DNA from 2 places in the Tateyamaria armeniaca genome. Region 1 is predicted to be linked to the other one. Evidence: riboswitches for the same ligand, from Rfam matches in the RefSeq annotation. Region 1 holds a riboswitch; the other holds the start of a gene.
The links. A riboswitch is a leader RNA that binds a small molecule or an ion and turns the genes downstream of it on or off. The one in region 1 is predicted to bind glycine.

Region 1 (3,405 bases):
GGCCCCCATTGCGCCCGGTTCTTTCAGCAGGGTCAGCGACAGCGGGTCTGCCGAGACAATGCCAATTGCCTTGTTCTCGTGCAGTTTGGCGATTTCATCGGTGAAATCCCGGATATGCCCATATGTGCCGGGATATTGGAAAATCGCGCCAAAGACGGCGCCGGCATCCAGGTCGCGCGGATCGCCGATGACGATGTCGATGCCAAGCGGTGCGGCACGCGTCTGCATCACGGCGATGTTCTGGGGGTGACAGTTTTCATCGATGAAAAAGCCGGTCACTTTCGCCTTGGAAATGCGCTGCGCCATGGTCATCGCCTCCGCGCATGCGGTCGCCTCGTCCAGCAGCGACGCATTTGCAATCTCAAGACCCGTCAGATCCGACACCATCGTCTGGAAATTCAACAGCGCCTCAAGCCGCCCTTGGCTGATCTCCGGCTGATAGGGGGTGTAGGCGGTATACCACGCGGGGTTTTCTAGGATATTGCGCTGGATCGCGGGCGGCGTGACCGTCCCGTGATAGCCCCGGCCGATGAGCGAGGTCAGCACCTTGTTCTTGGACGCGGTCACGCGCATGTGGTGCAGCAATTCGCGTTCGGACTTGGCCTTGCCGAAATCGAGCGGCTCTTTTTGACGGATGCCCGCCGGGATCGTGTCGTCGATCAGCGCATCAAGGTCTTTCGCACCCACCACGTCCAGCATCTCGTCCATTTCGGCGGGCGACGGCCCAATATGGCGGCGGTTCGCAAAATCGTAAGGCAGGTAGTCGGTGGGTTTGAAAGTCATGGTGTGCGTTCCTCAGCCGATCAGCGCGTTATAGGCGGTTTCGTCCATCATGCCGTCGAGTTGGGAGGCATCGGACGGCTTGATCTTGAAAAACCAGCCCTTGCCCAGCGGGTCGCTGTTAGCGAGGCTTGGATCGTCGGCAAGGTCGGTGTTCACTTCGGTGATTTCGCCATCGACCGGTGCCATGATGTCCGATGCCGCCTTCACGCTTTCGATCACAACAATTTCGTCGTCCTTGCTGACCACTGTGCCGACTTCGGGCAGTTCGACAAAGACCAGATCACCAAGCTGGGTGGTGGCATGTTCGGTGATGCCCACAACATAAGCATCCCCGTCGGCGCGCAGCCATTCGTGTTCTTCTGTGTATTTCATGGGTTTTCCTCTTTGGTTATCTTTTGAAGTTGGCCGCAACGAACGGCAGTTTCACAACCGTCACCGGTTGGCGCTTGCCGCGCAACTCGCCATAAAGAACGGTTCCCGGCAGGTGCAGGCCGTCGGCCACAATGCCCATGGCAACCGGCCCGTCGACTGTCGGGCCAAAGCCGCCCGAAGTCACAAAGCCGATCTGCGCACCACCGTCTTCGGTTTCAAACAGGGGCACGGCCTGCCGCATCGGCGCGCGGCCCTCGGGTCGCAGCCCGACACGGTGGCGATCCACGCCGTTTGTCAGGGCGCTCAGGATCGTGTCAGCGCCGGGAAAACCACCTGATCGGGGCCCATCGGCGCGCCGGACCTTCTGGATCGCCCAAGCCAGTGACGCCTCGACCGGGTTCAGGCCAGCATCCATGTCCTGCCCGTAAAGGCACAGCCCGGCCTCAAGGCGCAGCGAGTCGCGCGCCCCCAGACCAATGGCTTCGACATCACGGTGCGCCAGAAAGGTTCGGGCGAGCGCTTCGGCTTGGTTCGCAGGCACGGAAATCTCGTACCCATCCTCGCCTGTATACCCCGACCGCGACACCCAGGCTTCTGTCCCGCCCAACTCAAGTGTGGCCACATCCATGAAACGCATGTCCGCTGCGCGCGGATCAAGCGTGGCCAGAACCGTTTCGGCAGCAGGCCCCTGCAGGGCCAGCAGCGCGCGATCGGTCAGTTCCGTTACCCTCACATCAGGTTCCAGCGCCGCCTTCATATTTGCGATATCGGCGTCCTTGCAGGCGGCATTGACCACAACAAATACGTGGTCACCGCGGTTGGCCAGCATCAAATCGTCTTCGATACCGCCATCCTCGTTGGTGAAAAACCCATAGCGCTGCCGGTTCTCGCCCAGTCCCAGGACGTCGACCGGGATCAGCGTTTCAAGGGCCTGTGCCGCCGCTTCATATGTCGGGCCGCCCACGATCACCTGTCCCATGTGACTGACATCAAACAGCCCGGCCTTCGCACGCGTATGGAGGTGTTCCTTCAGCACGCCAAGCGCGTATTGGACCGGCATCTCATACCCGGCAAAGGGCACCATCCTGGCCCCAAGGGTCATGTGCAACGCATGCAGCGGAGTTTGCTTGAGGTCGGACATATCCCATCGCCTTCTGCCTAGCCGACGAGATTTGCGTGAAATCAAGCGGCACCATATCAGACGCAGACAAGTGTCTGCGCGTCGGTGCCTCCTCTGTCCTGCGTGCCTGAGATCATTATCCCTTCGGCGGATGCGCTGGGCATCACTCTCCAGAGTCTTGTGGCTTTGCGTTGGTCCTGTGGCCTGAGAGTTTCCGAGGCAGTTGCTCCTTCGGCACCAGTGATCTGGTTCTCCCAACGTCAAGCGTCCCGAGTTTCGTATCGGAAACACCATCGGGATGGCAAGGAGTATCTCGCATGGGGGTCTTCACGATGACTGGTATGGCGAAGTGAACTGCGTGGTTTGGTCGGAGCCAGCGTTGGGTTTTGAGCATTTGCGCTGGTCAGTGTGCGTGACTGAGGCTCAAATGTGGGGCTTGTTTGCGGCCCGTAACGACCGGCAAGGCCGACAACGAATACGCGGACTGTCTACGCCCCGTTCACATCAGGCTATGCAGACCGCGCCAAGACGGTCTCTTCCGCCTCAGTCTGCTCGAAGGTTTCATTCTCGGACGGCGGAGGTCGGGTCGAAAACCGTTGTATCTGCAGGGTCAGGTCCTCCACCACGCGCGTCAGATTTTGCGACGCGGCTGTGGTTTCCTGGAACATGGCTGCGTTTTCCTGCGTCACCTGATCCAGTTGGCCCATCGCAGTGTTGATCTCACCCACGCTGGCGGACTGTTCCTGCGTGGCCTCTGCGATGTGCGAGACATGGTGCGAGATGTCGGACACCGACGCGATGATCTGCTCCAGAGCGTTGCCCGCATCCCCAACCAGCTTGGAACCGAGGTCAACGCTTTGGGTTGACGACGCGATGGAGAGTCCCGATCTCACTGGCGGCCTCTGAGGACCGTTGGGCAAGGGCGCGCACCTCTGATGCGACCACAGCAAATCCGCGTCCTGCATCGCCAGCGCGTGCTGCTTCAACGCCTGCATTCAAAGCAAGAAGGTTGGTTTGAAAGGCGATATCGTCGATGACTTTCACGATGGACTGGATCTCGGTCGAACTTTTCGAGATGTCGTCCATGGCCGCAACAGCTTCGTGAACAACCTTGCCCGAGGCTGTCGCGT
Region 2 (3,405 bases), 2.9 Mb from region 1:
TCCGAACCCAGCACATTGATCGATCCGGCAGCGGGGCGGTTCAACCCCACAATCGTGCGCAACAGCACCGATTTGCCCGTACCCGATCCGCCAACGATGCCCAGCACCTCACCCTTCCAGACATCAAGGTCCAGATTGTCATGCACAACCTGCGGGCCAAACTGGTTTCTCAGCCCACGCACAGTGATCACCGCCTCGCGGTCGCTCCGGGTTGCGGGGCTGTCGGTCATACACCCAGCTCCGAAAAGAAGATTGAAAACACGGCGTCGGCCACAATCACGAGAAAGATTGCCTGCACCACCGAGGTTGTTGTGTGCCGCCCAACACTGTCCGCAGATCCCTGAACTTGCATCGCCTGCCAGCACGCCACGGTCGCAATGATCGCGGCAAAGAACGGGGCCTTGATCATCCCGATGGCCAGATGCCAGATGTCGGTATTTTCCTGCAGGCGTGTGATGAACATGCTCGGGCTTACACCCAGTTCGATCCAGCTCATCAGCGCGCCACCAAACAGGCCGGACACGTTGGCGATGAAGCCGAGGATGGGCAACATGATCACCAACGCGATGACGCGGGGCAGCACAAGCACTTCGATAGGGTCAAGGCCAAGGGTGCGCATCGCGTCCAACTCTTCGCGCACCTTCATGGACCCGATCGAGGCGGTAAAGGCCGATCCTGACCTGCCCGCCACGATGATCGAGGTGAGCAAAATGCCCAATTCGCGCAGGATCGAGATGGCGATCAGATCGACGACAAACACCTCGGCCCCGAACTGGCGCAATTGCGAGGCCCCCTGAAAGGCAAGAACGATCCCGATCAGAAAGCTCATCAGAATGACGATGGGAATGGCGTGAAACCCGGTCTCTTCCATCTGGCTGACAAGGGCCGCAGTGCGCCAGCGACGCGGACGCACCACGCCATAGGCAAAGCGGGACAGTATCTCGCCCAGAAAACTCACAAGCGACATCGCCGATGCACCAATGCCAGCCGTCGCCGCACCGATACCCGCCACCCAAGGGATAAGGCCCCGTGGCGGAGCCTCAGCGCCATCCTCTTTCGGCAATGCCTCTTGGACGGTGTCGATCAGCGCCGTGCGATTGGACGAGGTATCGATCAACTCGACACTGACACCCTGCGCCTCAAGCCGCGTCTTGAGGGTCGCAATCAACCACGCGCCGCTGGTGTCGAGCGCCTCAAGACCATCCAGATCAATGCGCAGCGTTTTGGTGTCTGGCGTGGTCTTGCGGAACGCGGGTTCAATCGCCTCAAGGTATTCAATAACCAAGCGCCCGGCTACCTGCAGAACGGGCACATCTTTCGACTCGTCAATACGAAGCGTCGGGGCGGTCATACAACGTCAATCCAGCAGAGAGATCACAGAAAATCTGTGCGGCAACCCGTTTGTGATACCCCAACCCAACGGCAATGGCCACGCCTTTGCAGGGGGGCGGGCACCACGTTCGTGTCGCGCCGGACACGCTCGCCAAACACGCATCAAATCGTGCAATCAAATCGATTGACCGAACGGCATCCAACCCCCTATATCGCGCTCAGTCGCCAAGGCTGACATGGGAGAGCGCAGGTCGAGATCACCTGCCGCCGAAGGAGCAACGCCCCGACAAACTCTCAGGCACACAGAACCGTGCCAGCCGCGCCCGCCAAACGGGTACATCGACGATCTGGAGAGCGGTCGGGCGCAGACGCCCCCGGCCCACCGAAGGAGAAAGCGCCAGACCACCGGCGTCAAACTCTCAGGTTACGCAACAGATGGGGACGCGAACCGGCATGCCGCCGGGCGCGTCCATGTCAACTGCGTCGCTTTTTCGGGGGATCCCCACATGACCCATATCGCCGTGATCGGCGCCGGTATCACCGGTATCACCACCGCCTACGCTCTGGCCCGTCGCGGCTATGAGGTGTCCGTGTTCGACCGCAACCGCTATGCGGCGATGGAAACGTCTTTTGCAAATGGCGGGCAGCTGTCGGCGTCCAATGCCGAGGTATGGACACGTTGGGGCACCGTGATGAAGGGGCTGAAATGGATGTTCCACCCCGAAGCGCCCCTGCTCGTGAACCCCAAACCCAGCTGGCACAAACTGTCGTGGATGGCCGAGTTCATGGGCAACATCCCCCAATACGAGGCCAACACGATTGCCACAGCGCGTCTGGCCATCGCCGCGCGCGAACACCTGCTGGATTTCGCCAGCGAAGTCGGCGTCGACTTCGACATGGAACGGCGTGGCATCCTGCACATCTACAACAAACAGTCCGAATTCGACCACGCCCGGCGCGTGAACGTGCTGCTGGAAAAGGCGGGGCTGGAACGGCGCGAGGTGTCGGCAGACGAAGTGCGCAAACTGGAACCGGCCCTCCAAACCGAAACGCTTGGTGGGTTCTACACCGAAAGCGATTTCACCGGCGACATCCACAGCTTTTCGCGCAAACTCAGCGATGCCTGCGAAAAGATGGGCGTAAAATTCCATTACAAATCCATCGTCACCGAAATCCAGCACACCGGCGCCGACGTCCGGCTGGACTGGACTGAAGGTGCGGCGAAAAACAGCGAAATCTTTGACGGCATCGTGGTCTGCGCCGGGGTGGCCAGCAAGGCCATCGCCGGCCAACTGGGCGACCGCGTGAATATCTATCCGGTCAAAGGGTACTCGATCACCGTCAACCTCGACGATGCCGCGAGCCAAGAGGCCGCACCTTGGGTCAGCCTGCTCGATGATCAGGCCAAGGTCGTGACCTCGCGTCTGGGCAAGAACCGCCTGCGGATTGCAGGAACCGCGGAATTCAACGGCTACAACCTCGACATCCGCGATGACCGGATCAAACCACTGCGCGACTGGTGCGAGACGTTCTTTCCCGCCGTTTCCACGGAACACTGTGTGCCATGGGCGGGCTTGCGGCCCATGTTGCCCTCGATGATGCCAAAGGTCGGACCCGGCAAGAAACCCGGCGTCTACTACAACACCGGCCACGGGCATCTGGGCTGGACCCTGTCTGCTGCCACCGCCCAAGGGGTCGCGGACTGCATCGACGCGGCACGGATGAAAAACGCCGCGTGACAGGCGGGGCGGATCAGGATCCGCCTTACCTGCCTTAACTTCCGTACACAGCACCCCACCGGTCGATCAGCCGCTGCTGCATGACCTTGGCCCGTCCATTCCAACTGCGTGCGCCCTGCGGGGCCTCGCGGTTGGCCTTGGCGATCCGCGACCGCGTCGCCTCGTCTGCGGCAAAGATGGCGAATGCCATGACCCGCCCATCGCGGGCGGTCATGTACCCGGCCAGCCCGGACACAAAGTTCAGCGTGCCCGTCTTGGCATCGACACTGATCGGGTGGTTCTTGAGGATGCGCCGCTTTTCATCGCGCATCGCCACAGGTTTCAGGATCGGGCG

Region 2: it holds a riboswitch for glycine, as region 1 does, so the genes downstream of both, ACERZ8_RS02960 (D-amino acid dehydrogenase) here and gcvT (glycine cleavage system aminomethyltransferase GcvT) in region 1, are expected to answer to the same signal.

What each region holds. Positions count from the first base shown of each region.
Region 1 covers NZ_JBHDIY010000002.1:3,446,082-3,449,486, reverse strand. The annotation lists partial or broken gene gcvP (aminomethyl-transferring glycine dehydrogenase) at 1-783, opposite strand, end outside; gene gcvH (glycine cleavage system protein GcvH) at 796-1,155, opposite strand; gene gcvT (glycine cleavage system aminomethyltransferase GcvT) at 1,172-2,296, opposite strand; glycine riboswitch at 2,458-2,542, opposite strand; partial or broken gene ACERZ8_RS17555 (methyl-accepting chemotaxis protein) at 2,785-3,405, opposite strand, start outside.
Region 2 covers NZ_JBHDIY010000002.1:586,348-589,752, forward strand. The annotation lists gene ACERZ8_RS02950 (ABC transporter ATP-binding protein) at 1-230, opposite strand, end outside; gene ACERZ8_RS02955 (ABC transporter permease) at 227-1,351, opposite strand; glycine riboswitch at 1,560-1,653, shown strand; glycine riboswitch at 1,670-1,777, shown strand; partial or broken gene ACERZ8_RS02960 (D-amino acid dehydrogenase) at 1,779-3,071, shown strand; gene dacB (D-alanyl-D-alanine carboxypeptidase/D-alanyl-D-alanine endopeptidase) at 3,106-3,405, opposite strand, start outside.